2 regions of the Streptomyces sp. 2-1 genome follow, and region 1 is predicted to be linked to the other one. Evidence: riboswitches for the same ligand, from Rfam matches in the RefSeq annotation. Region 1 holds a riboswitch; the other holds the start of a gene.

Region 1 (4,206 bases):
GAACGCGTCGACCGCGGCTGAATGTATCCGTCCAACTGCCGTCTGCAACAGGTCAATCCGACGAGAATTCCGGGCACGACCGATCGGGAATATGTGAAGAATTCACGAAGATTCAGGGCAAGTCGGGCCCCATGAATGCCATAAAAGGCTCAAAAAGGCGGGGCACTTTGGCTACTTCTTGTCGGGCTTCGGGCGGGATCTCAATGCGCCCGGCGTGCGGATCGAAGCAGGTTCCCCAACTGTACCGCGCTCAACCATACAGAATTGCCCCCTCCGCTTCTCTCACGGAGGGGGCAATTCGATGAACTCTCAGTGACGGCAGTTACCGAAGGTAATGATCAGCCCTCGGCACGGCTCCCGACGGGTCAGCCGCCGGCGACGGCGGGAATGATCGACACCCCGGCCCCGTCCGGCGTCGCCGTCTCCAGCCCCTGCTCGAAGCGGACGTCGTCGTCGTTCACGTACACGTTGACGAACCGCCGCAGCTGTCCCTGGTCGTCCAGGACCCGGGCTGAGATCCCGGCGTGGTTCTTCTCCAGATCGGCGATGACCGCACCGAGAGTCCCACCCTCGGCGGAAACCTCGGCCTGGCCGCCCGTGTAGGTGCGCAGGATGGTGGGGATACGAACGTTGACGCTCATGGGGTTAGACCTCCGTCGGAGTGGGTGGCCCATTCAGGGGCGCGGGGAACTGCGCGGTCTTCGGCGAACAACGACTAGCCGAGCCCGGCCTCACGGAAGGAATCCAGGTTCGGCCGGATCGTCGCGGTCAGCCCCGTGTCGGAAGCAACCGCGTCCAGGGTCTTCAGACCATCACCGGTATTGAGGACAACCGTGGTCAGACTCGGATCCAGCAGACCGTTCTCGATCAGCTTCTTCGCCACCCCCACCGTCACACCACCGGCGGTCTCCGCAAAGATCCCCTCGGTACGCGCCAGCAACTTGATCGCGTCGACCACCTGCTCGTCGTTCACGTCCTCCACGGCCCCACCCGTACGCCGGGCGATATCGAGAACATAAGGACCGTCCGCCGGATTTCCGATCGCCAGCGACTTCGCGATCGTGTTCGGCTTCTGCGGCCGTACGACATCGTGCCCGGCCTTGTACGCCACGGACACCGGCGAGCAGCCCTCGGCCTGCGCACCGAAGATCTTGTACGGCTTGTCCTCGACGAGCCCGAGCTTGATCAGCTCCTGCAGACCCTTGTCGATCTTCGTGAGCTGCGAGCCGGAGGCGATGGGCACGACGAGCTGGTCGGGCAGCTGCCAGCCGAGCTGCTCACAGATCTCGTACGCGAGGGTCTTGGAGCCCTCCGCGTAGTACGGCCGCAGGTTGACGTTGACGAAGCCCCAGCCCTCGCCCGCCGGGTCGCCGATCAGCTCGGAGCAGAAGCGGTTCACGTCGTCGTAGTTGCCCTCGATGCCGACGAGCTCGCCGCCGTAGACCGCGGCCATGACGACCTTGCCCTGCTCCAGGTCGTGCGGGATGAACACGCAGGACCGGAAGCCGGCGCGCGCGGCGGCGGCGCCCACCGCGCCGGCGAGGTTGCCGGTGGAGGAGCAGGAGAGGGTCGTGAAGTTGAAGGCGCGGGCGGCCTCGATGGCCTGGGCGACGACACGGTCCTTGAAGGAGTGCGTCGGGTTCCCGGAGTCGTCCTTCACGAAGAGCTTGCCGGCGTCGACACCCAGCTCGCGCGCGAGGTTGTCGGCCTGGACGAGCTTGGTCCAGCCGGGGTTGATGTTCGGCTTGTCGGCCACGTCCGCGGGGACGGGCAGCAGCGGCGCGTACCGCCAGATGTTCGCGGGGCCCGCCTCGATCCGCTTGCGGAGCTCCTCGGCGTCATAGGCCGAGAAGTCGTACGCGATCTCCAGCGGGCCGAAACACTCCTCGCAGGCGAAGACCGGACCGAGCGGGACGCGGTGGCCGCATTCACGGCAGGAAAGCGCGGCGGCCGGGCCGAGGTCGACGGAGTTCGCGGCGGGGGTGGAGTTCGTGGTGCTTGCAACTGTCTGCGCAGCCATGGAGGCGAGGCCCTTTCTCCTCATCTTCCTCACGACGCACTTCGCCGTGAGACGGATTTGGCACCTTCCCTAGCCGGGAGCCTCGCTGCGCTGATCGACGATGATCAGGACGAGACCGGCTGGAGGGTTGCCGGGGCTTCAACGGGCCGTATCCCTCTGCCCCTCTGGATGAGCGGTATTCAGTTGTGGTTCTGGCTCTGGTTTTGGTTGTGCACGCAACGACCCCCGACATGCGATGGTCATCAGCGTTGTTCAAGACTGTAACCGAAGGCCTGGATGGTGGAGAGAGCCGTCCGAACCGCGAGATGACAGTGACGCACCCGACAGTGCCTCGCGCCGGGCACACGCATCCCAATGAACGCAAGGGAGAGCCGCACGTGCTGGAAGACGTCGAGCGCTGGCTGAGCACGCGCTCCTGGTCCGTCGAGGACCGCCCGCTCAAGAAACTCATCGCCGCGAAGCGTGCCACCGGCTCCACGGTGAGTGTCGTACTGCCCGCGCTCAACGAGGAGGAGACCGTCGGCGAGATCGTCGCGATCATCCGCCGTGAGCTGATGACCAGGAAGGTGCCGCTCGTCGACGAGATCGTGGTGATCGACTCGGGTTCGACGGACCGCACCTCCGAGGTCGCCGCCGACGCGGGAGCCCTCGTCGTGCACCGGGACGAGATCCTGCCCCGGCTGCCTGCCGTCCCCGGCAAGGGCGAGGTGCTGTGGCGCTCGCTCCTCGTCACCAGCGGGGACATCGTCGCCTTCGTCGACGCGGACCTCAAGGAGTTCTCGGCGGACTTCGTCTCCGGGATCGTCGGCCCGCTCCTCACCGACCCGGGCGTGGACCTCGTCAAGGCGATGTACGACCGCCCGCTGGGCTCCGCCGCAGGTCAGGGGGGTCGGGTTACGGAACTCATGGCCCGTCCGCTCCTCAACATGCACTGGCCGCAGCTGGCCGGCTTCGTCCAGCCGCTGGGCGGGGAGTACGCGGCCCGCCGCTCCCTCCTCGAACAGCTCCCGTTCCCCGTCGGATACGGCGTCGAGCTGGGCATGCTGGTCGACGCGCTGCACCTGGTGGGCCTGGACGCCCTGGCCCAGGTCGACGTCGGCGTCCGCAAACACCGCCACCAGGACGGCCAGGCCCTGGGCCGCATGTCCGCCGCGATCTACCGCACCGCCCAGCTCCGCCTGGCCCGCGGCCACATGATCCGCCCCTCCCTCACCCAGTTCGAACGCGGCGAGAACGGCTTCGAGCCCCGCACGTACTCGGTGGACATGGAGGAGAGGCCGCCGATGGCAGAGATCGAGGAGTACGTGGAGAGGAAGGCCGCGTAGGCAGGGGGCCGCTTTCAAGGGGCGCGGGGAACTGCGCAATCTTTTGGCCTTTGGGGGCGCGGGGCGGTGACATTTGCGGCTCCGCCGCGGGGCGCGATCAGCCCCCGCGGCGGGTGGGAACGTTTGAGCGTTTACAGCGGGGGCTAGATTTCGTGTCATGGTCTCCACCCGCGGCACCCACAACATCCTGGTCGCCTCCAATCGCGGCCCGGTCTCGTACACCCTGGACGAGACCGGCACGCTCACGGCCAAGCGCGGCGGAGGCGGCCTGGTCTCCGGGCTCTCCGCGATCGGCCCGGACGCGGGCGCCCTGTGGGTGTGCTCGGCCCTCGGCGACGGCGACCGCGAGGCCGTACGACGCGGGGTGGGCGAGGACGGCGTGCGGATGCTGGACATCGACGCCGACACCCACGCCGCCGCGTACAACGACATCGCCAACTCCGTGCTGTGGTTCGTCAACCACCTGCTCTACCAGACACCGCTGGAGCCGGTCTTCGACAAGGAGTTCCGGCGCCAGTGGGCGGCGTACGAGACGTACAACCACGCCTTCGCCGAGGCCCTGGCCGAGGAGGCGGCGGAGGGTGCCGCGGTCCTAGTACAGGACTACCACCTGGTCCTGGTCCCGCGGATGCTCCGCGAACTCCGCCCCGACCTGCGGATCGGGCACTTCTCGCACACGCCGTGGGCTCCGCCGGACTACTTCCGGCTGCTGCCGGACGACATCGCGGCGAAGGTCCTCGGCGGGATCCTCGGCGCGGACCGGGCCGCGTTCCTCACCCAGCGGTGGGCGGACGCGTTCACGGACTGCTGTCACGCCGTCCTGGGTCCCGGGATCCCCTCCGGTACGCGGATCGGGGTGCA
Region 2 (4,206 bases), 2.8 Mb from region 1:
CTCGGCGTCCCGGTCCTGAAGCCCTGATGCCCGGAAGCCCCCAAACCGTCCTAGCCGCAAAGCCCTCAAGGAGCCCCTCCCATGCTGACCCGTTTCGCCGTCGCCCCCAGTGGCTTCAAGGAGTCCCTGTCCGCCCAGGCCGCCGCCGACGCCATCGCGGCGGGCGTACGCCGTGTCGTACCGGACGCCGAGGTCGACCTGATCCCTCTGGTGGACGGCGGCGAGGGGACGGCCCGGGCCCTCGCCTCGGCGACCGGGGGCCGGCTGGTCGCCCTGCCCGCCACCGGCCCGCTCGGCGAACCCGTGGGCACCCACTTCGCACTGCTCGGCACCGGATCCGGCACCGGCACCGGGTCCGGCATCGGCTCCGCCGACACGGCCGTCGTGGAGATGGCGGCGGTGGCCGGCCTCTCCCTCGTCCCGCACGGCCTGCGCGACCCGGGCGCCACCACCACGTACGGCGTCGGCGAGCTGATCCGCGCCGCCCTCGACACGGGCGTACGCCGCATCCTCGTCGGCTGCGGCGACTCGGGTACGTCGGACGGGGGCGCCGGAGCCCTACAGGCGCTCGGCGCCCGCCTACTGGACCAGGACGGCTTCGAACTCCCCCAGGGTGGCCGGGAGTTGATCCGCCTGCACCACATCGACCCGAAGGGCCTCGACCCCCGCCTCGCCCACACGGAACTGCTCGTCGCCTGCAACCCGTACAACGTGCTGTGCGGCGAACGCGGAGTCGCCCGCGTCTTCGGCCCGCAGAAGGGCGCCACCCCGGCACAGGTCGAGGAGTTGTCCGCGGGCCTGGAGAACTGGGCGTACGTCCTCACCCGGGACCTCCCGGTCACCTGCGACCTGTACGGCGGCCCCGGCACGGGTGCCTCCGGCGGCCTGGGCGCGGGCCTCGCCGCTCTCGGCGCCCGTCTGCTCCCCCGCTTCGAGGTGCTCCTCGACCACCTCGACCTGGACGCCCGCCTCGCCCGCGCCGACCTGGTCCTCACCGCCGAGGGCGCCCTGGACCACCAGACCCCGCGCGGCAAGGTCCCGGCCGAGGTGGCCCGCCGAGCCAAGCTGAACGGACGCCCGGTCCTCGCCCTGGCGGGCACCCTGGGCGAGGGCGCCCACACGGTCCCGGGCGTGGACGCCTTCACCGGCATCCTGCCCGCCCCGATGGCCCTGGCCGAGGCCCTCGTACGAGCCTCCGAACTCCTCACCGACGCGACCGAGCGCGCCCTGCGGATGATCCTGCTGGGGGCGGGGCTGCCACGAGGGGCGGGCGTGTGACCGCAGGCGGCGGTCACACGGGGAGCCCCGCCAGATCACACCGCCGGGACGCAACGCCCTTCCACAGTGCGGTAGTTCCACTGCGCACCGTCCCGCACGAGTTCCTTGACGGCCCGGACGAACCGCTCGACGTGCTCGTCGGGCGTTCCGGCCCCGAAGCTGACCCGAATGGCGTTGAGGGACTTCTCGCCGGGTGCCGCCTCGGGGGCGCCGCACTCGCCCTGGGTCTGCGGGTCGCTGCCGAGGAGGGTGCGGACGAGGGGGTGCGCGCAGAACAGACCGTCCCGCACGCCGATGCCGTACTCGGCGGAGAGCGCGGCGGCGAAGTGCGAGCTGTTCCAGCCCTCGACGACGAAGGAGATGACACCGACGCGGGGCGCGTCGTCACCGAAGAGCGAGAGCACACGCACTTCGGGCACCTCGGCGAGCCCGGTCCGGACGGTGTCGATGAGCTGCTGCTCGCGGGCGACCAGTGTGTCGAAGCCGGCCTCGGTGAGGGCCTTGCAGGCGGAGGCGATGGAGTAGGCGCCGATGACGTTGGGCGACCCGGCCTCGTGCCGTGCGGCGCTCTCGTGCCACTCGACGTCGACGCCGCCGTCCACCCGCCGCGAGACCTTCCGCGAGGCGCCGCCACCCGCGAGGTACGGCTCGGCCGCGGTCAGCCAGTCGGCGCGTCCGGCGAGGACACCGGACCCGAAGGGCGCGTACAGCTTGTGCCCGGAGAAGGCGACCCAGTCGACGTCCAACTCCCGTACGGACACGGGGTGGTGGGGTGCGAGCTGGGCGGCGTCGAGCACGATCCGGGCGCCGTGCGTGTGTGCGGCGGCGGCCAGTTCGCGTACGGGCCACAGCTCGCCGGTGACGTTCGAGGCGCCGGTGACGCACACGAGCGCCGGGCCGTGGGGGTCCCGCTCGGCGAGCGCCCGCTCCAGCGTCGCGACGGCCTCGCCCGGGGTGCGCGGGGCGTTGAGGTAGGTGACGCGGGCGTCCCTCCACGGCAGCAGGGACGCGTGGTGCTCGGTCTCGAAGACGAAGACCTGGCAGTCGGCGGGGAGCGCGGCGGCGAGGAGGTTGAGCGAGTCGGTGGTGGACCGGGTGAAGACGACCTGGTCGCCGTCGCGGCAGTCGAGGAACTCCTCGACGGTCCTGCGGGCGTTCTCGAACAGATCGGTGGACAGCTGGGAGAGGTACCCGGCCCCGCGGTGCACGCTCCCGTAGTACGGGGCGTACGCGGCCACGTCGTCCCACACCCGCTGGAGGGCCGGGGCGCTGGCGGCGTAGTCGAGCGCGGCGTAGGTGACCTCGCCGCCGGTGACGAGCGGGACGGTGACGTCTCGTCCAAGAACGGGCAGCGATCCGGAGGTGTCCTGGCAGGCGGTCCGGTCGGCGGCGGCAGCGGTGGAAACAGACATGGCGAACTCCTGTGAGGCAGGCGGGAACACCACGCGAGCGGGTACGAGTGGGTACGGCTCAAGCGTGGGTGAAGGTGAAAAGGGGTGTGCGGAGGCGGGGCTCGACGCCCTATCGCATTCGCTGGCTCACAGAAGACTCCCTCGAACGACCAGGACCCCTGGTGATGCGAGGGGTCCGCGCTTGCCGTAGACCTCACTGCCTACGGCCTGGTCTTCACCCGGGGCACCCCGCCACGGACGGAGGGTTGCCGGACAGCCGGCCGGGGCCTGATGGCTGTCGCTCATGACCTGCCTGCATCTTGCCACACGATGATCCGACCGCAACCCCGTCGTCCGCATACCGGGACGCCCGGGGAGCGACGGGGCCTTTTTCGCCCCCGCCGCCCCTACCCATTCCCGTCCCTGACTCAGGGGCTCCGCCCCCGAACCCCCAAAGACTGCGCAGTTCCCCGCGCCCCTAGGTCTTCAGGGGCGCGGGGAACTGCGCGGCCAGCAACAGCCGACCTCCACCCGACAACCCACCCCACGGGGTCTGGGGCGAAGCCCCAGGGGACGGGACTGGGTAGGGGCGGCGGGGGCGAGAAACGCCCTACCGGCCCGCAGCCGGCGCCTACGCGTTGGTCGCCGCCACCCACCGCTCCAGCGTGGCCTTCGCCGCCCCGGAGTCGATCGCGTCCGCGGCCTTCGCCATCCCCGCCCGGAGCTGGTCCGCGAGCGGCCCGTCCCCCGGCGAAAGGGCCACCAGCGCAGCCGCAGAGTTCAGCAGCACAGCGTCCCGCACAGGCCCGGTCTCCCCGTTCAGCAGCCGCCGGGCCACATCCGCGTTGTACGAGGCGTCGGCCCCCCGCAACGCCTCCACGGGCACCAGCTCGATCCCCACGTCACGCGGATCGAACGACTCCTCGCGCACCTTGCCGTCCCGCACGACCCACACACGTGACGTGGCCGTCGTCGTCAGCTCGTCCAGCCCGTCGTCGCCGCGGAAGACGAGCGAAGAGTTGCCGCGCTCGGCGAACACCCCGGCCATGATCGGCGCCATCCGGGGATCGGCACACCCGACGGCCTGCGACTTCACCTTCGCCGGGTTGGTCAGCGGACCGAGCGCGTTGAAGACCGTACGGATCCCCAACTGCCCACGCGCGGCACCCGCGTAGCGCATCGCGGGATGGAACTTCGCCGCGAAGCAGAAGGTGATCCCGGCCGTCTCGGCGACCTGGGCCACCCGGTGCGTCGGCAGCTCCAGGTTGACCCCGAGCTTCTCCAGTACGTCGGACGCCCCGGACGCCGAGGAGGCCGCCCGGTTGCCGTGCTTGACGACCTTGGCGCCCGTACCGGCGATGACGATCGCCGACATGGTGGAGATGTTGACGGTCTTCGCCCCGTCGCCGCCCGTACCGACGATGTCGACGGTCTCCCCCGGCACCTCGATCACGTTCGCGTGCTCGTACATCGCCTGAACGAACCCGACGATCTCCTCGACGGTCTCGCCCTTGGCCCGCAGCGCCACCACGAACCC

Evidence for each region. A riboswitch is a leader RNA that binds a small molecule or an ion and turns the genes downstream of it on or off. The one in region 1 is predicted to bind S-adenosylmethionine.
Region 2: another riboswitch for S-adenosylmethionine. It lies ahead of ACN20J_RS14935 (aminotransferase class V-fold PLP-dependent enzyme); the one in region 1 lies ahead of thrC (threonine synthase).

The regions. Positions count from the first base shown of each region.
Region 1 is NZ_CP183383.1:6,213,261-6,217,466, reverse strand. Features, by position in the region: gene ACN20J_RS27605 (MoaD/ThiS family protein) at 366-641, opposite strand; gene thrC (threonine synthase) at 716-2,020, opposite strand; SAM riboswitch class I at 2,038-2,195, opposite strand; gene ACN20J_RS27595 (glucosyl-3-phosphoglycerate synthase) at 2,398-3,345, shown strand; gene ACN20J_RS27590 (alpha,alpha-trehalose-phosphate synthase (UDP-forming)) at 3,503-4,206, shown strand, end outside.
Region 2 is NZ_CP183383.1:3,384,551-3,388,756, forward strand. Features, by position in the region: gene ACN20J_RS14925 (SLC13 family permease) at 1-27, shown strand, start outside; partial or broken gene ACN20J_RS14930 (glycerate kinase) at 82-1,353, shown strand; gene ACN20J_RS14935 (aminotransferase class V-fold PLP-dependent enzyme) at 1,314-2,690, opposite strand; SAM riboswitch class IV at 2,863-2,979, opposite strand; gene trpD (anthranilate phosphoribosyltransferase) at 3,301-4,206, opposite strand, start outside.